Regions from separate parts of the Staphylococcus casei genome, predicted to be linked through region 2. Evidence: predicted binding sites of a transcription regulator. Region 2 holds the regulator's gene; each other region holds the start of a gene.
The links. The regulator NrdR, encoded in region 2, represses ribonucleotide reductase genes. The targets are predictions, from matches to a motif close to AACACNATATATNGTGTT.
Positions count from the first base shown of each region.

Region 1: nrdD (anaerobic ribonucleoside-triphosphate reductase) is a predicted target of NrdR. The motif match lies at 2,368-2,385, and genes of this name have one in related genera.
Region 3: nrdI (class Ib ribonucleoside-diphosphate reductase assembly flavoprotein NrdI) is a predicted target of NrdR. The motif match lies at 2,662-2,679, and genes of this name have one in related genera.

Region 1 is NZ_CP125718.1:174,810-182,241, reverse strand. Features, by position in the region: gene nrdG (anaerobic ribonucleoside-triphosphate reductase activating protein) at 1-476, opposite strand, end outside; gene nrdD (anaerobic ribonucleoside-triphosphate reductase) at 473-2,323, opposite strand; partial or broken gene QMO72_RS00785 (ThiF family adenylyltransferase) at 2,561-3,562, opposite strand; gene QMO72_RS00780 (thiazole synthase) at 3,559-4,326, opposite strand; gene thiS (sulfur carrier protein ThiS) at 4,328-4,528, opposite strand; gene QMO72_RS00770 (NAD(P)/FAD-dependent oxidoreductase) at 4,506-5,633, opposite strand; gene QMO72_RS00765 (thiamine phosphate synthase) at 5,626-6,219, opposite strand; TPP riboswitch at 6,285-6,395, opposite strand; gene xylB (xylulokinase) at 6,575-7,432, opposite strand, start outside.
Region 2 is NZ_CP125718.1:1,258,818-1,266,249, forward strand. Features, by position in the region: gene polA (DNA polymerase I) at 1-632, shown strand, start outside; gene mutM (bifunctional DNA-formamidopyrimidine glycosylase/DNA-(apurinic or apyrimidinic site) lyase) at 648-1,520, shown strand; gene coaE (dephospho-CoA kinase) at 1,537-2,157, shown strand; gene gap (type I glyceraldehyde-3-phosphate dehydrogenase) at 2,453-3,478, shown strand; gene nrdR (transcriptional regulator NrdR) at 3,831-4,301, shown strand; gene dnaB (replicative helicase loading/DNA remodeling protein DnaB) at 4,302-5,684, shown strand; gene dnaI (primosomal protein DnaI) at 5,681-6,604, shown strand; gene thrS (threonine--tRNA ligase) at 6,949-7,432, shown strand, end outside.
Region 3 is NZ_CP125718.1:2,183,801-2,191,232, reverse strand. Features, by position in the region: gene QMO72_RS10675 (peptide MFS transporter) at 1-522, opposite strand, end outside; gene queF (preQ(1) synthase) at 829-1,329, opposite strand; gene QMO72_RS10665 (DMT family transporter) at 1,344-2,231, opposite strand; gene nrdI (class Ib ribonucleoside-diphosphate reductase assembly flavoprotein NrdI) at 2,946-3,344, shown strand; gene nrdE (class 1b ribonucleoside-diphosphate reductase subunit alpha) at 3,307-5,412, shown strand; gene nrdF (class 1b ribonucleoside-diphosphate reductase subunit beta) at 5,520-6,488, shown strand; gene QMO72_RS10645 (ABC transporter permease) at 6,976-7,432, shown strand, end outside.

The DNA.
Region 1 (7,432 bases), 1.1 Mb from region 2:
CCTTTATAGGGAAGATTAGGCTTGTACAAATGTGTCTTGTACAAATGTGTAAGGAATGGACCATCAACTAAGACGTCAACAAGTTCAAGTAACACTTTACGTTCATTAGTCTCTCGGACTAAATATTCATATAAGAATCCTGTCCAAACCCACAACCGCTTTGAATGACCAAACCGCTTTCTAAACGCCCTTGCACATTGTAATGTGATGTCCAGATTACAAAAGGGTTCACCACCTAATATACTTAGTCCATCAATATAATTAGGTTCACAATAATCTAAAATTTCTTCTAACATAACATCATTAAATCGTTCACCATATCTAAAATTTTGCGCTACTTTGTTATAACAATTTTCACAAGCAAAAGGACATCCAGAAACATATATACTGCATCTTACCCCTTCACCATCAACAAAACTTTGCGATTCTATCTTTGCTATGTACCCCTGTCCATTTACTATGTCCAGCATTTTCATGATGTCGCATCTTTCAAATGTTTAACGCGCGCGCACATTTCTTTATGACGTCCCTCAATGGTAGGTCGTTGGACAGGATTACCTAAATAACCACAAGTTCTTTTCACCACATCTACAGTTGTTGGATCATCGTTACCACACTCTGGACATTGATATCCCGTTTCTGTGGTTTTAAAATCACCATGGAAATCACATAATCGACAATGATCAATAGGAATATTTGTACCAAGATAACTCACTTTATCATATGAATAATCCCACACTGATTCGAGCGCTTTCAAATTATGATTTAATTTAGGATATTCACAATAATGAATATAACCACCACTTGCATAAACAGGATAGTCTTTTTCAAAATCTATTTTTTCAAAAGGCGTGATATCTTTTCTAACATCATAGTGAAATGAATTTTGATAATACCCCTTATCTGTAATATCTGAGATATCGCCAAATCTTTCTCTATCCAGTCTACAAAATCGATCCGTTAATGATTCACTAGGCGTACTGTAAACACTAAACCATATGTCATATGTTTCCGTCCAACGTTGTTGATATATTTTCATCGCTTTAAGTATGTCTAATGTAAACGCCTTAGCTTTCGACTTAGATTCCCATTCAGCTCCATAGAAGACAGTAGCAGCTTCGTATAATCCAATATATCCCATTGATATTGTTGCACGTTGCCCTTTAAACAAGTTCATGATATTGTCCCCATCCTCTAAACGCCGTTTGAAAGCACCATTTTTATACAGAATTGGTGCATTATCTGGCGTAGCTTCAGCAATGCGTTGGATACGATAAACTAACGCATCATGCATAATGACCATGCGTTCATGAAACAATTTCCAAAACACTTCAATATCTCCTTTAGATTCTAAAGCAATACGTGGCACATTTAGCGTGACCACCCCCAAATTACATCTTCCATTATTTTCAAAGTTACCATCTACATCCTTCCAAGATGGTAAAAATGAGCGACATCCCATGGGCGCTTTAAAATCGCCAAGAAGTTCTACCGTTTTATCGTAATTCAAAATATCTGGATACATACGCTTCATAGAACATTGTAATGCGAGTTGTTTAATATCATAGTTAGGATCGCTAGGACTAAAATTAACCCCTTTTTTAATAGAAAATACTAATTTAGGAAAAATAGCAGTAATGCGATCTTTACCTAATCCTTTAATTCTCGTATGTAAAATGGCTTGTTGGATTTTACGACTATATTGATCTACACCAAGACCAAAACCAAGTGTCACAAATGGCGTTTGACCATTTGATGTATATAGCGTATTGATTTCATATTCTAAACTTTCAATGGCATCTCCAATATCTTGTGTAACTTGATAATCAACATATGACTCTATATCTTTAGTATCTACAAATCTTCTAGCAATCTTTCGATGTTTATTTTCATTGAACTTGGCATATTTGCTTAATAATTCATCTACTCGATCTATCGTACACCCACCATATTGACTACTCGACACATTAGCAATAATTTGTACTAATTGTGCCGAAGCTGTTTGAATTGATTTTGGTGATGTCACCGTTGCGTTTCCGATTTGAAAACCATGCGCCAACATACTTTCAGCATCAATCAAACAACAATTCGTCAGTGGTTGAAATGGATGATAGTCCAAATCATGAAAGTGAATATCTCCTTGTTTGTGCGCTTCAGCTACCTCTTTGGGTAGTAAGTGATTTAAAGCATATGATTTAGACACAACACCTGCTGTTAAATCTCTCATCGTTGAAAATGTCGCACTATCTTTATTGGCATTTTCGTTCACTACCGTTGGATCTTTAGTAATCAAGTTTTTTAAATCCGTTTCTAAGTTATTCATATTATCCCCTCTCATTCTATATATTGTATCTAAATAAAATATAGAACACTATATGTAGTGTTTCAATTCAGAGGTAGGTCGTTAACAAATTTGCCATAACAATTAGAAATTTTTATGAACTTTAGTTGCTTTCTCAAAAAGGTGCAGTCTTATAATTTTTAAGATTATAAGACTGCACCGCTTATAAATATTCAATAATACATCGATTTCGATAAGACGATTAACAACTCAACCTTATCACTTCAAACATTTAACAAATTTTTCGTATAACGCTCTCGCTTGTTGCTCATTTTCAATGCCATACACATTCATTCGACCATCTTTAAATACAGTCATTTGACAATCATCATAGCGCATTACTTTTGCAAATGGGTTATGCCTAACCACTGTAACAGGCAAATAATCCACATGATCAAACAGTTTGTGATTAAATCTTAGCAAAAATGCATCTCCACATTGTTTTTCTATTTTATTTTGTCTGGGATGATTCAGTAACTTATATTCACCTAATTCACAAACATCGCAATCATCGTTTTTCAGCTTATTCATATTCAATGCTTTAAAGTTCATCTTAAAACAATCCATCGTTAAAAGTTTGTGGGAAAAACCATACCCCGATACCCACCTAATTAATTCTGATACTTCTGCACTTGCAACTTGATAAATCACTGGTGGTAAGACCCCATTAATGGCACAACTTTCTCCAGTTGAAGGTATAGTTTCTAGTAAACATTTCAAACAAGGGCCTTAATAATCGATACCATAAACAGTACCTTTACTGCCTACTGCTGCACCATAAATCCATGGGAGACGATATTTGTGACAAATTTCATTGATTAAATATCTAATCGCAAAATGATCCATGCCGTCCATAATGATATGTGGGTGATATTCATTGATTATTGCTTCTATATTAGTATTTGTCAGCTCTTGATAAACTGCTGTAATACCTACTTCGCTATTGATACATTCAAGTTTCTCCTTTAGCGCTACAACTTTAGGAAGCATTTGTGCGGCATCTTTTTCATCATATAATGCTTGTCTATGTAGATTAGATTCCTCTACAATGTCCATATCTATAATTGTCAGTTTTCCCACGCCCATACGTGTTAATAATTCTGCACAATGACTCCCAAGTGCACCTGCTCCCATGATCATAACGTGCGTATGTTGCAATTGATGTTGGCCACTTTCACCAAAAGCATCATACCGAATTTGACGATTATAGCGTTGTGTCATAAGAATCCTATACCTTCAGTTGGACTACTTGCTTGCGCTGTATATTTCACTGGTATTCTTCCTGCTTCATAGCTCATTCGACCTGCATGAATACCTAATTTCATTGCTTCAGCCATTTTTACTGGGTCTTGTGCACTTGAGATTGCTGTGTTCAATAAGATACCGTCTGCACCTAACTCCATTGCATGACAAGCATCTTTAGGTGATCCAATACCTGCATCTACAATAACTGGTACATGAGCACGCTCAATAATATAACGTAAATTCAAAGGATTATTAATGCCTCTCCCCGTACCTATAGGTGACGCCAGTGGCATGACTGCATGAACACCTAATGTTTCTAAACGTTTAGCCAATACAACATCGTTCGAAATATAAGGACATACTATATAACCTTTTTCTAATAATATTTTGCATGCTTCATACGTTTCTATTGGATCTGGTAATAACGTTTCGTCATCACCGATAACCTCTACTTTAATCATGTCACAAACGCCGGCATGATTTGCAATTTCAGCAATACGCACCGCTTCTTTTGCTGATTTAGCGCCTGCTGTATTTGGAAAGGTAGTAAATTTTGTTAAATCTACTTTAGCTAAAGGATTCGGTAAATTTTTGTCATATAAGTTCATTCGACGTACAGCAAATGTTAATACTTCCGTCTCTGAAGCATTAATTGCTTTTGTTTGTGTGAGCTCATCTTCAAATTTTCCAGTACCTAATAATAATCTTGAATTTAATGTGAATGGTCCTATATTGAACATCCTATCCGCCTCCTACAAATTCTAGTAATTCTAAACAATCTTTGTCGTTAACTATTTGTGTTGGAAATTGTTTTTGACTGATGAGTTCCTCATTGTGTTCTACTATGACGCGTTGCTCATCTAAACCAATCTCACGTATTAATTCTTGAATATTTAATGATTTCTCAAATGTAAAATGATCACCGTTTATGATACATCTCATTTTTTTGGCTCCCTTCAAATTGAAAATCTTCGAGTTGCGTAGGTCTATGACCACTTTGAATCCATCTACCCATTAATGATCCTATGTATGGTGAAAGTAAAATACCATTACGATAATGGCCAGTAATGACAAACAACCCTTTATCTATTTCATCCATAATAGGTTCTTCATTTGTACAATATGGCCTGATCCCCGACCATTGCTTTAATAACTGACTCTCTTTTAGCTTAGGCACATACTGTATCGCTTGCGTTAGCAACCATTGCTTTCCGCTTTCTGACACACCAACTGAAAAATCATCCATGTAACTAGTAGCTCCAATTAAATAACGCTGGTTCATTTTAGGTATGATATAACAACCATTTGTCATAAAGAGTGTGGTTTTCAAATCCAACTTACTATGTTCAACAAGTAACGCCTCACCTTTGATACCAGTGACTTGATTTTGTGACATATAGTTATTCAATAATTTACCACTCCAAGCGCCTCCTGCCACTATTACCTTTTCTGATAATAGCACTTCATCTTTCGTCACAACGCGATAACCGCCAAGATGATGACACTCAATGTTATGAACTTCCGTATTATAAATACGATGGATATGACGATGGCTTAATGATTTCAAAAGTGCTTTAGTATAATGATTCGCATTAATTTGATGATCATTAGGAATATGTATAGCTGATAAACCATCTGATATCATACTGCCGTTAGAAAGTCGCGACAATCCTTCAGAAGATAGCATCTTTACTGAATGATCGTACTGGTGTAAAAATTGATATTGTTGTATGACATTGACGTTATCTTCAAAATTTGCAGCCATTTTAATTAAGCCACTACTTAAATATTCAATATCTACCCCTACTTCATCTAACAAACTGTTACGTAAATCTTCAAACATGCTTTGAGAAGTTTGAGCTAGATGAAAAAGACTACTTTCTTCCGTAAATTCATTCTGTGCGCCCAGCATACCTCCTGCTTTGTATGACGCATGCATGCCTGGGACATCACGATCTACAATAGCAATATGCATTCCCAATTCACTCATTGTTCTTGCCACTGACATTCCTATAACACCTGAACCAACAATGATGGCATCATACATATTCAATCCAAACCTCCTTTAGACGACCTATATTGGTGTTACTTTTCCTCTGAAAAATAGATATACCTGCTATGCCATTGAATCCTTTAGGTAATTGCTTTAAGGTTTGTTGATTAATACCACCCAACGCAATAACAGGAATTTTGCTATTAACCGCTTCAATTATTTCAGCCGTTGTTCTCGGCATTTTTCCAGCTTTAGAATTGGTTTCGAACACATGACCAAACAATACGAAGTCTAGATTTAATTGCTCAGCATACCTAATAGCCATTTGACTATGTGTCGACATACTCACTTGAATTTCCGGTTGATTATATTTAAAACGTTTCACGCGTGCATCGCATTCTCTAAAATGGATTGCCTTTAAATCACAACGTCTTAAGACACAAACATTGTCGTGGATAATCACTTTGTCTTTAGGAAAACCATATTGTATGAGGTCCGTTATCCATGACACTAACATGGCCGTGGGCATCGGCGTTCTGACAATCAGGTAATCAATATACTGTTCAATGTGTTGATAATGTTTAGCGTCTTGTTTCGACAAATAATCATACTGTGTAATTGCAACAAACAATTTTCTCACCTCAAATAATAAAAAAAACGTTATTTCTCCGGCTGGAAAAATAACGTTGAATTAACGAATATACATTGTCTATAACGCCACTTTCCTACGCCAGTATAAGCTGGATCAGGTTCAAGGAATCCCTCAGTTGCTACTTCGGTCTCAGCCTTTATTAAAAGGCACTTCCAGTGGTCAAGCATCTATTAAATTTTAAATTATATAAATTACATTTACTTTTATTGCAAGAATTATTACATTCAATCTAACGCATTATCTTTATCTTTTCAAGTTTCTTTGTTAAGAAAAGACAAATGCTACTCCGAAATATAAGATTAACTTTATCATATCTCTAACCACAGAAAATTCCAAATTATAATCATTTTGATTCTTCAGATAATTTTAATAAGCGTTGCGTTAAGGGTTGTGTTTGACGATATACTGCTTCGTACACTTCAAAGTATTTCACGTACGATTGATGATATTGTTGACGTGGTGCAAAAGATTGTTCATAACATATGAATTTCTGAATAATTTCTTCCAAATGATTATACCATCCCAACCCACAGACAGCTAAGATCGCCGCGCCCATACACGGACCTTCTTCATATTTAAGCCGACTAATCTTTGCATCAAAGATATCCGCTTGTAATTGTAACCAAAAGTCACTTTTAGAACCTCCACCAATCGATACAATATGTCGAATATTCTTACCACTTTCACGTAAGTATTTGATAGATTCATAGAGCGAAAATGTAATACCCTCAATCACTGATCTTGCTATATCGCTATTATTATGCAACATACTAAGACCTATAAAACTCCCTCTAATACTGGCATCTCCATGAGGCGTGCGTTCCCCAGATAAATATGGCGTAAACAGTAACCCTCGACTTCCTAATGGTGATTGACTTGCTAAATCTATAATTTGTTCAAAGCTCAGATTTGACAATACTTTATTACGTAACCAATGCAGACTATCACCAGCTGCCAGTGTAACCCCCATAACATAAGACATTTGGTCCATAGCATGATTAAAGTAATGTATATTTTGTTTATATACTGCGTCTTGTGCATTTTCACATGCCAAGATAACCCCCGAGGTCCCTATACTGCACAATGTTTCATCAACCTGAGTGACACCAGCTCCCAATGCACCACAAGCATTATCACCCCCGCCTGCGAAGACGGCTACGTCATTAGTAAATCCTAGATTATTAGCAATAGAAGCATCGAT
Region 2 (7,432 bases):
AGGACGAAAGTATGAAACAAGCATTTATTAACGATGAAGACATCCATACTGCTACAGCAATGAAGGTGTTTGAAGTTCCGGCTAATGAAGTAGATAGTATTATGCGTAGACAAGCAAAAGCTGTTAACTTTGGAATTGTATATGGTATTAGTGATTACGGCTTGAGCCAAAGCTTAGGTATTACACGTAAGCAAGCGAAAAAATTTATTGACGATTACTTGAATAGTTTTCCAGGCGTGAAACAATATATGGAAGACGTTGTAAAAGATTGTAAAGCTCAAGGTTACGTTGAAACACTATTACATCGTCGCAGATATATTCCTGATATTACGAGTAGAAACTTTAACTTAAGAGGTTTTGCAGAAAGAACAGCAATGAATACACCTATTCAAGGTAGTGCAGCAGATATTATTAAATTAGCAATGGTTAACTTTGCCAACGAGGTTAAGCATACAGAATTCCATGCTAAGCTATTATTACAAGTACATGATGAATTAATATTTGAAATACCTAAAGAAGAAGTAGAAGCGTTTGGAGAGTTCATAGAAGATATTATGGACAATGCCCTAAAATTAGATGTACCATTGAAAGTTGAGTCCAGTTATGGTCAAACTTGGTATGATGCAAAATAGAAAGAAGGTATAAGTGTGCCTGAATTACCAGAAGTAGAACATGTTAAAAGAGGCATTCAACCGTTTGTTCAAGGTCAAACAATTGAATCAGTAGTCTTTTCCGATAAAGTGAAAGAAGGAAAAGCAGCCAATAAAGAAACGATTATTAAAGGTTTAGCGTTAGATACATTTCAATATCTTACAGAAGATTTTGTGATAAAGGATATTGAAAGAAGAAGCAAGTATATTGTTTTCTACCTACAACGTGATGACGAAGAAAGGATTTTAATCAGTCATTTAGGAATGGCTGGTGGTTTCTTTGTGGTTGACAGCGTAGAGGATATTAGTGTGGCAAATTACCGTAAACACTGGCATGTTATTTTTAAATTGAATAATGGGAAATTACTTGTTTACTCTGATATACGAAGATTTGGAGAAATAAGAAATGTACCTTCATTTGAGGCATATCCCTCATTTTTAGAAATTGCGCCAGAACCGTTTACTGAATCAGCCATGCCTCACTATTTATCTTGGTTTGGCAAAAAGCTATATCAAAATAAACCAATTAAACAAATGATTTTAGATCATAGAGTGATATCGGGTTGTGGGAATATATATGCATGTGAAGCCTTATTTAGAGCAGGTATTCATCCAGCTAGACTATCCAAAGATTTGAATCATCAAGAGCGAGAAATGTTATTTTATTATGTTCGAGAAGTACTTGAAGCGGGTATAAAATACGGTGGTACAAGCATATCTGATTATCTACATGCAGATGGTAGTAAAGGATCTATGCAATTGCATTTGAATGTATATAAACAAAAGGTGTGTAAAGTTTGTGGAAATGATATTGAAACACAAGTGATTGCTACAAGAAATAGTCATTTCTGCACTACATGTCAAAAATAAAGGATGAGTGAAAATTATGCCAAAAGTTATAGGACTAACTGGTGGTATCGCATCAGGTAAATCAACTGTATCTGAATTGTTAACAGCACATGGCTTCAAAGTAGTGGACGCAGATGTTGCAGCACGACAAGCGGTAGCAAAAGGTACGAAAGGGTTAGAACAGGTAAAAGCTGTATTTGGTGAAGCGGCGATTGATAAAGATGGAAATATGGATCGTGCGTATGTAGGAGACGTTATTTTTAACCATCCGGAAAAAAGATTAGAATTAAATGAAATCGTACATCCAATAGTCCATGATATCATGCAACAAGAAAAAGAAGATTACCTCAAACAGGGGTTTAATGTGATTATGGATATTCCACTATTATTTGAAAATGAATTGCAAGATATGGTCGATGAAGTATGGTTAGTCTATACTTCTGAAAGTATTCAAATTGAAAGATTGATGGAACGAAATGATTTATCTATGGAAGATGCTAAAGCACGTGTATATAGTCAAATCTCTATTGATAAAAAACGCAGAATGGCTGACCATGAGATAGATAATCGTGATACCAAATTAGAACTAAAGCAAAATTTAGAACGGTTACTCGTTGAAGAAGGTTACATTGATACTGATACTGAGAAAGTACAGTAAGGCTGAATATAACGATAATCTCAACTTCATGATGAGTATGTTCTATATATAATTAAACAGTCTAGTCATTGAGTTAATTACACAAGCCCATTCCATTTGCGTCTGCATTGGAGTGGGCTTGTGGTTGTTCTTCTGTAAATCGGTGAGGGGAGCAACATAAGAAATACACGATGACTAAGGATTTTTGTGATGGAAAAAGAAAAATGAATAACGTTAAAGAAAACGCTTTCTTAATCTATAATTTATGTTATACTATTTCCATAAAGTATAACACATAGACAAGGGGTGCTTTCAAATGACGACAAATATTGCAATTAATGGCATGGGAAGAATAGGTAGAATGGTACTGAGAATCGCGCTGAAAAATGAAGATTTAAATGTAGTAGCGATTAATGCGAGTTACCCACCTGAAACCATTGCCCACCTTATTAATTATGATACTACGCATGGTGCATACGATTTAAAAGTAGAACCCACTGAAAATGGTATCAAAGTTAATCAACACGAAATAAAATTAGTATCTGACAGAAATCCAGAACATTTACCATGGCAATCACTAGGGATAGATATAGTAATTGAAGCGACAGGTAAATTTAATCATGGAGATAAAGCGGAAGCACACATTACAGCAGGTGCTAAAAAAGTATTGTTAACTGGGCCATCTAAGGGTGGGCATGTACAAATGATAGTGAAAGGGGTTAATGATGATCGTTTAGATATTGAAAAGTATGATATTTTTAGTAATGCGTCATGTACTACCAATTGTATAGGACCAGTTGCTAAAGTATTAAATGATCAATTTGGTATTCAAAACGGTTTGATGACTACAGTACATGCGATTACAAATGATCAAAATAATATAGATAATCCACATAAAGATTTGAGACGTGCGCGTTCTTGTAATGAAAGTATTATACCAACTTCTACTGGTGCAGCGAAAGCGCTTAAAGAGGTGTTGCCAGAGTTAGAAGGCAAATTGCATGGTATGGCATTACGTGTACCAACAAAAAATGTGTCGTTAGTTGATTTAGTTGTTGATTTAGATACAAATGTTACAGTGGATCAAGTCAATCAAGCATTTAAAGACCACGACTTAAACGGAGTTATTTCCACAGAAGATGCACCGCTTGTATCGATGGATTATAACACCAACCCTCATTCAGCTATCATTGATACACAAAGTACAATGGTAATGGGGGCAAACAAAGTGAAGGTTATCGCTTGGTACGATAATGAGTGGGGTTACTCTAATAGGGTAGTAGAAGTGGCCGCATATATTGGACAATTATTAAAAAATGATATTGCAGCTGTAGTAAATTAACTTGTTTGAATGTCAAAAGGTATTATAAGGATTTTAGTGATATCTAAAATATATGTAAAATAATATAAATAGTTACTCCTTTTAAAGCGTTACGTTACTTCGTGACGTTTTAAAAGGAGTGTTTTTTATGAAATAAAGATAACCAATAGTGATAATAACAAGAAAGAGAAGTTTTTGTATCTTCGTAGATAAGCCACACATATTAAAAGTAAAATTCTAGATATTAGTGTTTGTATAATAATTTTACTTTTATGTATTCGTTGTATAAGTAAAATGTGTAATAGCCATTCTTTTGTGACGTACATATTTATAGTATAATGGGATATAATCAAATTGAGAGGGTGATAATTCGATGAAATGCCCGAAATGTAATTCGACTCATTCTCGTGTTGTAGACTCTAGACATGCAGATGAAGTTAATGCGATTCGACGTAGAAGAGAATGTGAAAAGTGTGAGACGAGATTCACAACTTTTGAACATATAGAAAAAAGACCGCTAATTGTAGTCAAAAAAGATGGTACAAGAGAACAATTTTTACGTGAAAAAATATTAAACGGTTTAGTACGCTCATGTGAAAAAAGACCTGTACGATATGAACAATTAGAAGAAATCACGAATAATGTTGAATGGAAGTTGCGCGACGATGGGCACGCTGAAATTTCATCAAGAGAAATAGGAGAACATGTCATGAACTTACTCATGCATGTAGACCAAGTATCCTATGTAAGATTTGCGTCTGTGTATAAAGAATTTAAAGATGTTGATCAATTACTACAATCGATGCAAGGTATCTTAGCCGAAAATAAACGGAGTGATTCATAAATGGCTTTACAATCATATGATTATGGTTTGCGACCGCATGACAATTTCACAGTTATACGGCATTTTCACATAAATCATAGTCATTTAGAAATTTTAAATCGTTTGTATACGCCGATGATAGGATCAAGTGCGATTGGCTTATATCATTATTTAGATCAATTTGTTGAATTTAAGACAGATTCAGTGCTCACACATTACATTATCATGAGTGAATTGAAAATAAATCTTTTAGATTTTAGAAAAAGTATGGATTTACTAGAAGGTATCGGTTTAGTGAAATCATTCGTAAAGCATGATGCACAACATTCTTCGTTTGTATATCAACTGATACAACCGCCTTCCGCAAAGCAATTCTTCTCAGATCCAATGTTATCCGTGTATCTTTTTAGCGAAGTAAGCAAACAACGTTACCAACAATTAAAACAACATTTTGAAGATAAAGATCAATTAGATATGACGTTATTTCAAGATGTGACACGCCAATTTACAGATGTTTTTAAAATTCCTAATCAAGAACTACACAATGATACCAGTGACATTCAGAGTGAGGCAACATATGAAGGATTAAATTTATCACGCGTGAAGTTTGATTTTGAAACACTCTATGATCTATTACAATCACACTTTGTGAGTACAAAAATCATCGATAAAGAAGCGAAAGCATTAATCATACAAATTGCTACATTATATGGTTTAACTGCTGAATCAATGAAACGTATTATATTGAAATCTATTACGAGCGCTCAAGAGCTATCATTTGAAGAATTAAGAAAGCATGCAAGAACATTTTATTTGATAGAACATGAACAACAGTTGCCTAAATTACAAGTTAAGTCTGACTCAGTTCAGTCTCATTCATCTGAGCGTCTTACTAAGGATAAACAAAGCGAATCAAGTCACTGGTTAGAACAATTAGAAGAAACAAGTCCAATAGATATGTTGGCTTCTTGGTCAGAATCGGAACCTACACCACAACAAAAGTATATGATTGAAGAATTAGTGGAACGGGAACAGTTATCGTTTGGTGTAATTAATATTTTATTACAATTTGTTATGTTGAAAGAAGATATGAAACTGCCGAAAACCTATATACTTGAAATTGCATCGAATTGGAAGAAAAAGGGAATAAAGACAGCGGAAGAAGCATATAACTATGCGTTGAAAGTGAGTCAACCTAAAGATGAACATAAACCAAGCAAACCATATTATAAACAAAAGCAATTAGCTTCAAGAGAAATGACACCTAAATGGTTAGAAGAACGAGATCATACAAATCAAAATGACATGTCTATGAATCAAACTGAAGATGATGAAAAACTAAAAAGCGATAGGGAAGCATTTTTAAATCAATTAAAAACAAGATGGAAGGAGGATACTGAATGAAATCCTTTAATAATATCATGGGTGAGTCAAATGATTTAACAAAACGTATAGCTAAAATAAAAAAAGATGTCGTTAGTGACACAGATGTGAAACAATTTTTAGAATCGCATCAAGCAGAAGTTACAAATGCGATGATTGACGAGGATTTAAACATTTTGCAAGAATATAAAGATCAATTGAAACATTATGACGGTCATGCCTATGCAGATTGTCCTAACTTTGTGAAAGGGCATGTGCCTGAATTATATATTGAAAATGAGCATATCAAAATTCGTTACTTACCTTGCCCATGTAAAATCAAACACGATGAGGATAAATTTAATGCGCATTTAATTACTTCACATCATATGCAAAGAGATACATTAAATGCCAAGCTTAAAGATATTTATATGGATCGAAGAGATAGATTAGAAGTTGCAATGGCGGCCAATAAAATCTGTGATCAAATTACAAATCATGAGCCACAAGTTAAGGGGTTATACCTACATGGCCCATTTGGCACAGGCAAATCATTTATTTTAGGTGCCATGGCAAACCAATTAAAAACTGAGAAAGTGCCATCTACTATTGTATATTTACCTGAATTTATCCGTTCTTTAAAAGGCGGTTTTAAAGATGGTAGTTTTGAAACAAAATTAGCACGTGTAAGAGAAGCTAATGTATTAATGTTAGATGATATAGGTGCAGAAGAAATTACACCTTGGGCAAGAGATGAAGTAATTGGCCCTTTATTACATTATCGAATGGTCCAAGAATTGCCAACGTTCTTTAGTTCTAATTTAAGTTTTGAGGAACTTGAATATCACTTATCTGTAACACGAGATGGGACTGAAAAAACTAAGGCTGCAAGAATCATGGAAAGAATAAAAACATTATCTACACCATACTACTTAGAAGGAAAAAATTATCGCAACGATTGAAATCTAGTATAAATGTTGTATAATATAATTAAATCTAAATCGAAACGAAATAATACAAAGACGCGATGAATAAATCACTGCTTCACAGAAAGCCAATGTCTGATGAAATTTTGGCAAGTATATTTATTGATTACTACTTTGTAAATGATGTTGTAATAAACATCCGGCTCAAGACCGTTATCTTAAGTAGAGTAAAGATTTGTTTGCATATTGCGAACGGTTCTTTAATTTAGGGTGGTACCACGAAGACCTCGTCCCTTTCTGGGATGGGGTCTTTTTGTGTACTTTGAAGATAATGGAGTTGTGTTTTGATTTAAGAGCTTGAATAAATTGGAGGGTATTTCATGGATCAAATTAATATTAAGTTTCCTGATGGTAATTCAAAAATATTTGATAAGGGAACAACTACAGAAGATATTGCACAATCTATAAGTCCTGGACTAAGAAAAAAAGCAGTTGCTGGTAAATTTAATGGTCAACTAATTGATTTAACTAGACCTATTGAGGCAGATGGAGCAATTGAAATCGTAACACCAGGTACTGACGAAGCACTAGAAGTATTGCGCCATTCAACAGCACATCTTATGGCTCAAGCATTAAAACGTCTATACGGAAATGTAAATTTTGGTGTTGGCCCTGTAATTGAGGGTGGTTTTTATTATGATTTTGATATGGAAGAAAGCATTTCTTCTGATGACTTTGAAAAAATCGAAAAAACAATGAAGCAAATTGTTAATGAAAATTATCCAATTGAGCGTAAAGTTGTAACACGAGATGAAGCTAAAGCCTTTTTCTCAAATGATCCATATAAATTAGAATTGATTGATG
Region 3 (7,432 bases), 920 kb from region 2:
TGCAAGTAAACTACCTAAGTTAATACCCATGTAAAATAGTGTGAACGCAGAGTCTCTTCTGACGTCATTACGATCATACAATTCCCCAACTGTAGTCGAAATATTTGGCTTCAATAGTCCAGTACCTGCAATAATTACTGCTAAAGCTACCATAACTAAGGTAAGGTTATTTGGTAATGATAGTAATATATGTCCAATCATGATGAGGAATCCACCGTAGAATACAGCGTTTTGTGTACCGGTTATTCGGTCAGCAATCCATCCACCAATAACACCTGACATATAAATCAATGTGCCATAAATTGCCACAATTTGCATGGCGACAGCTTCATCTAACCCGAAACCACCTTCAGCAACACTATAGTATAGATAATAAATCAAAATTGCTTTCATACCATAGTAGCTGAATCTCTCCCAGAATTCAGTGAAAAACAGTGTGCTTAGTCCTTTTGGATGTCCTAAGAAGCCTTTACGTGGTGTACTTTCCATAATCTCTTCGTGTGTGTAACTAACTTTTCTCATAATTTCCCTCCCCTTAAACGGTTGGATTTATTCTATACTGTTTTTGTAAAAATAACAAGTGTATGTTTAGTTTGTACAAAACGAAATAACAATACAATTTTTAAGGTAATTGAATTTAAATTTTAAAAATAAAAAGACATAATAAACATTTTTTGTTTATTATGTCTTCAGACTGTCGACAAAATTTCTAACTTTAATAGCTATTTTATGCAGTTTTGCTATATTCAAAATTTAGATTTAATAACTAACAGGCAAACCACTCACTATTTTGAATGCTAGGTTTGTCTAAGTTTTAATGTTAGGGTATTAACGATTATCTATTTTTTCTGGATAAAGATCATGATTCATTAAACGATGTTCAGCCATTTTTTCATATTTAGAATCAGGACGACCATAGTTTGTATAAGGGTCGATTGAAATGCCACCACGAGGTGTGAATTTGCCCCAAACTTCAATATAGTGTGGATCCATCAAATCAATAAGGTCATTCATAATAATATTCATGCAGTCTTCGTGAAAATCACCGTGATTTCTAAAGCTGAATAAATAGAGCTTTAAAGATTTCGATTCTACCATTTTAATATTAGGGATGTAAGAAATATAAATTGTAGCGAAATCAGGCTGACCAGTAATAGGACATAAAGAAGTAAATTCTGGACAGTTAAATTTCACGAAATAATCGCGACCTTGATGTTTATTATCGAATGATTCTAAAACATTAGGCGTATAATCAAATTCATATTTATTATTTTGATTACCTAATAAAGTAATATCTTCTAATTGCGTTTTATTGCGTCCTTCAGACATAATTTATCGCTCCTTTAGTGTTTTGGTTTATGTGTCTTTTTTTGAATGGTGAGTGGCTGGCGGCGTGCCTTCTCAAACATATAATAGCTTGCGCCTATAATAATAATATAGCCTAGAATTGCATATAAATCAGGTGATTCACCAAATAAGATCAATCCGAATAATGCTGTAAATATAATTGATGCATAAGTAAAGATGGATATGTCTTTAGCTGGTGCATAACTATAAGCAAGGGTAATACCTATTTGTCCTGCAGCAGCAGCGATACCTGCACCAATGAGATAGACGATTTGCATCATTGACATAGGTTCGAACGTAAATATAGTAAATGGTATTAATACTATAATAGAAAAGAATGAAAAATAAAAAACAATAGTATATGGTGCTTCACGAGTACTCAATGCCCTTACACATGTATAAGCACTAGCAGCAAAGATACCGGAGAATAATCCTCCAACTGCTGGAAGCATGGAAGAAGAGAACTCAGGCTTCACAACAAATAGCATACCCAAAATGGCTACAATCATAGCAATGAATTGGTAATTGCGCACTTTTTCATTTAAGAAGAGTAAACTTAATAAAATTGTCCAAAATGGGTTGAGTTTCATCAATGTATCAGCATCACTTAAAATCATATGGTCTATCGCATAAATATTTAACAACACACCGATTAAACCTAAAGTAGATCTAGTGATTAATAGAGGTTGGCTGCTCAATTTGCCAAACAATGGTTGTTTATATTTGAAAATAAAATATAACGGAATGAACATAGCTACTAAATTTCGAGCAAGAGACTTTTGAAAAACTGGTAAGTCCCCAGCTAATCTAAAGAATACAGACATAAAGCTAAATCCAACTGCCGAAATTAAGATAGCAATGATACCCTTAACTTTAGGATTCACATATATCGCCTCAATTTTTAATTTTTAACGTATTCATATTAGCATAAAAGAGATCAGCGTGTATATATGCTTGAAAATAGGGAATTTATATATTAAGATACATATACGAACAAATGTTCTATAAACATTTATAATAATAACAAAGTAAGTAGATTGAAAATATAAAATTTTTAATTTATTTAGAGCACTAGGAAGGTAGGTTTTGACCTAAATGACGGTGCATCAAGCCTTACATGCTTTTTGAAAAAAGCAAATAAAATAACCTTAATTTCAGCAAAAAAATTTTTTCAATAAGTAAAATATCTGTTTAGGGTTGAATTGGTGCCATTTCCGTTCATCATTCACCATTTTGTTGAAAATTAAAGCCTTTTAATCGGCTCCTGACTTATGTATAATGAAACACATAATATAGTATTTGTTACCAAGACGAAACACAATATATAGTGTTTTGGTACGTGTCCAATTTATTTATAATAAACCAAATTTTAAGTAAAATAACACTGTTTTGGGCTTTTAATCATGACAAAAATAGTATTAATACCTTAAAAATGACTTTTTACATGACTACATATAGATATTGCAATCACTATATATTGTGGTCATCTCAATAAGTTAATACTAACGCGTCATTTAAGACCCCAGTACCATAACTTTAAATATAAAAAGGTGAATTTTTCATATTTGTTAAATTATTAATAGAAAGAAGGTGGTCCGATGAAGGTGGTATACTTTTCTTTTTCAGGTAATGTGCGTAGATTTATAAAGCGTGCGGAAGTAAGTAATACTTTAGAAATTACGCAAAATAATTGCACTGAGCGAATAGATGAACCATTCATATTGGTCACTGGAACGATAGGGTTTGGTGAAGTACCACAACCTGTCCAATCATTTTTAGATATGAACTATGACTTAATAAGAGCCGTTGCAGCGAGCGGAAACCGTAACTGGGGACAAAATTTTGCAAAGGCTGGACGCTCCATTTCGGAACGTTACAACGTTCCTTTATTAATGAAGTTTGAAGTACAAGGCACATTGGACGATATTAGCGAATTTAAAGATAAGGTGGGACATTTCAATGAAGATAATAGACGAGAAGAAATACAATCATATTGAGTTAAACAATGAAGTTACCAAACGAAAAGAGAATGGTTTTTTCAATTTGGAAAAAGATCAAGAAGCATTAGAAGTATATTTACAGGAGATTCAAGATAAGACCATTTATTTTGATACTGAAATTGAACGTCTCCGTTATCTCGTTGATAATGACTTCTATTTCGATGTGTTTAAAAAATATTCAGAAGATGATTTAATAGAAATCACTGAATTTGCTAAAGATATCGAATTTAATTTTGCTAGTTATATGTCAGCAAGTAAATTTTTTAAAGACTATGCTTTAAAAACAAATGATAAAAGTCAATATTTAGAAGATTATAAACAACATGTTGTGATAGTTTCGTTATATTTAGCAAACGGTCATAAAGAGACTGCGAGACAGTTTGCTTCTGCGATGATTGAACAACGTTACCAACCTGCGACTCCGACATTTTTAAATGCTGGTCGTGCGCGTCGTGGGGAACTTGTTTCATGTTTCTTATTAGAAGTGGATGATAGTTTGAATTCCATCAACTTTATTGATGCGACTGCAAAACAATTAAGTAAAATTGGTGGCGGCGTAGCAATTAATTTATCAAAATTACGTGCACGTGGTGAAGCAATCAAAGGCATCAAAGGCGTAGCAAAAGGTGTGCTACCAGTTGCGAAATCATTAGAAGGCGGTTTTAGTTATGCTGACCAACTAGGTCAACGCCCAGGCGCAGGTGCAGTATATTTAAACATCTTCCATTATGATGTTGAAGAATTCTTAGATACGAAAAAAGTAAATGCCGACGAAGATTTACGTTTGTCTACAATTTCAACAGGTTTAATTGTACCGTCTAAATTCTTTGATTTAGCAAAAGAAGGTAAAGATTTCCATATGTTTGCACCGCATACAGTTTACAACGAATACGGTGTAACTTTAGATGATATTAATCTTGATGAATACTATGACGATTTAGTTGCAAATCCTAATGTAGACAAAAAGAAAAAAGATGCACGTGAAATGTTAAATATGATTGCACAAACACAATTACAATCGGGTTATCCTTATTTAATGTTCAAAGATAATGCGAATAAAGTACATGCCAACTCAGATATTGGTCAAATTAAAATGAGTAACTTATGTACTGAAATTTTCCAACTCCAAGAAACATCAATTATCAATGACTATGGTATTGAAGATGAAATTAAACGTGACATCTCTTGTAACCTTGGTTCATTAAATATCGTTAATGTTATGGAGTCTGGTAAGTTCAAAGACTCAGTACACACAGGTATGGATGCGTTGACTGTAGTAAGTGATGAAGCAGATATTCAAAATGCACCAGGTGTGAGAAAAGCGAATAGTGAGTTACATTCTGTAGGTTTGGGTGTAATGAACTTACATGGTTACTTGGCTAAAAACAAAATTGGTTATGAGTCAGAAGAAGCGAAAGACTTTGCTAATATCTTCTTTATGATGATGAACTATTACTCTATTGAACGTTCAATGGGTATTGCCAAAGAACGTCAAGAAGTATATAGCGGATTTGAACAATCTGATTATGCCAATGGTAAATATTTTGAATTTTATACATCACAAACATTTGCACCTAAATATGAAAAAGTACGTAAATTGTTTGATGGTTTAGAAATTCCAACTCCTGAAGATTGGAAAGCATTACAAAAAGAAGTGGAAAAACATGGTTTATTCCATGCGTATCGTTTAGCGATTGCACCAACACAAAGTATTTCTTATGTACAAAACGCAACAAGCTCTGTTATGCCGATTGTAGATCAAATTGAACGTCGTACTTACGGCAATGCTGAAACATTTTATCCTATGCCTTTCCTATCACCAGAAACAATGTGGTATTACAAGTCTGCATTTAACACAGACCAAATGAAACTTATTGACTTAATCTCAACGATTCAAACACATGTTGACCAAGGAATTTCTACAATTCTTTATGTTAATTCTGAAATATCTACGCGTGAGTTATCTAGATTATACGTTTATGCACACCATAAAGGGTTAAAATCTTTATACTACACTAGAAATAAATTATTAAGCGTTGAAGAATGTACAAGTTGCTCAATATAAGATCAAAATAAAAACAGTGGTATCTAGAAGCAGCCTAATTTTCATAAAAGATTAGGCTGTAAATCACTGTTCAATTAAATTTATAATGGATAGGAGATATTACCTAAATGAAAGCAGTCAATTGGAATACGCAAGAGGACATGACAAATATGTTTTGGCGCCAAAATATTTCACAAATGTGGGTAGAAACTGAATTTAAAGTATCAAAAGATATCGCAAGTTGGAAGACGTTATCTGATGCAGAGAAAGACGCCTTCAAAAAAGCTTTAGCAGGATTAACAGGGTTAGATACGCATCAAGCAGATGATGGTATGCCACTAATCATGTTACATACGACTGATTTACGTAAGAAAGCAGTCTATTCATTTATGGCTATGATGGAACAAATTCATGCAAAAAGTTATTCTCATATTTTCACGACTTTATTACCATCTAGTGAAACGAACTACTTATTAGATAAATGGATTATTGAAGAACCTCATTTGAAATACAAATCAGATAAAATCATCAATAATTATCATAAATTATGGGGTAAAGAAGCTTCTGTTTATGATCAATATATGGCTCGTGTATCAAGTGTGTTCTTGGAAACATTTTTATTCTATTCTGGTTTTTATTATCCGCTTTATCTTGCTGGGCAAGGTAAAATGACAACTTCTGGAGAAATCATCCGTAAAATATTACTAGATGAATCTATTCATGGTGTGTTTACAGGTATGGATGCGCAAAGCTTACGAAATGAATTATCAGAGAGTGAAAAGCAACAAGCAGATCAAGATATGTACAAATTGCTAGATGACTTGTATCAAAACGAAGTATCGTATACACATTCACTTTATGATGAAGTTGGTTTATCAGAAGATGTATTAAACTATGTAAGATATAATGGTAATAAAGCATTATCTAACTTAGGATTTGATCCATACTTTGAAGAAAGAGAATTTAATCCAATTATTGAAAATGCTTTGGATACAACTACGAAAAATCACGACTTTTTCTCTGTTAAAGGTGATGGTTATACATTAGCGTTAAACGTTGAAGCATTAACGGATGATGATTTCGTCTTTGAAGATTAATACGCATATGTATTGAATTTAAAAATGGATTGGTAAGGTTATATACAAAAATATCCCAACTTACAATGCAACAAGTTGAGGACCAAACATGCTACATTCTAAAGGCGTGCTATCAGATTACAATTATCTGATAGCACGCCTTTTTTATTAAAAATTTACAGTACGCATTCATTGGAGTCTCTCAAAAACGAATAACTATTCAAAACAATAAACTGAGATTCACGCTGTAAATTACATTTATTCATAAAATACATAGAATTTAGTAAGTTTTAGTACTATATTCATCTCAATATTTAACATTAAATATTTTATACCATCATTATTAGATATATATCCATATAATTTAACGATATTTTAACAAAATTTGTGATAACTATTGAATTTATAAAGGAAAATGGTAGAATTTTAGTATAGATATTGATAATGATTATCATAACCAGTATGATTGTTGATTCAATATTACATAGAAAGGATTAAGGTCTATATTATGAAATTTTTACTTAATGGTATTGTTTTATTTATTATTCTACTATTATTAACTATCCTTTCTTTATTTATAGGTGTAAGTAAAGTTTCTGTTACAGATATTTTTCATTTATCTAAAGAGCAGATGAATATTATTGTTTCTAGTAGAATCCCTAGAACAGTAAGTATATTAATATCTGGGAGCACCTTGGCACTTGCAGGATTAATCATGCAACAGATGATGCAAAATAAGTTTGTAAGTCCAACTACAGCAGGAACTATGGAATGGGCTAAGTTAGGTATATTAATCTCTCTTATATTCTTTCCAGAAGAAAACATCATGATTAAGTTAGCATTTGCAGTTACTTTGAGCATTGCTGGAACATTTTTATTTGTAAAACTGATTCAGCTTATTCGTTTCAAAGATGTCATTTTTGTACCGTTATTAGGCATCATGCTAGGTGGTATTATCTCTAGTT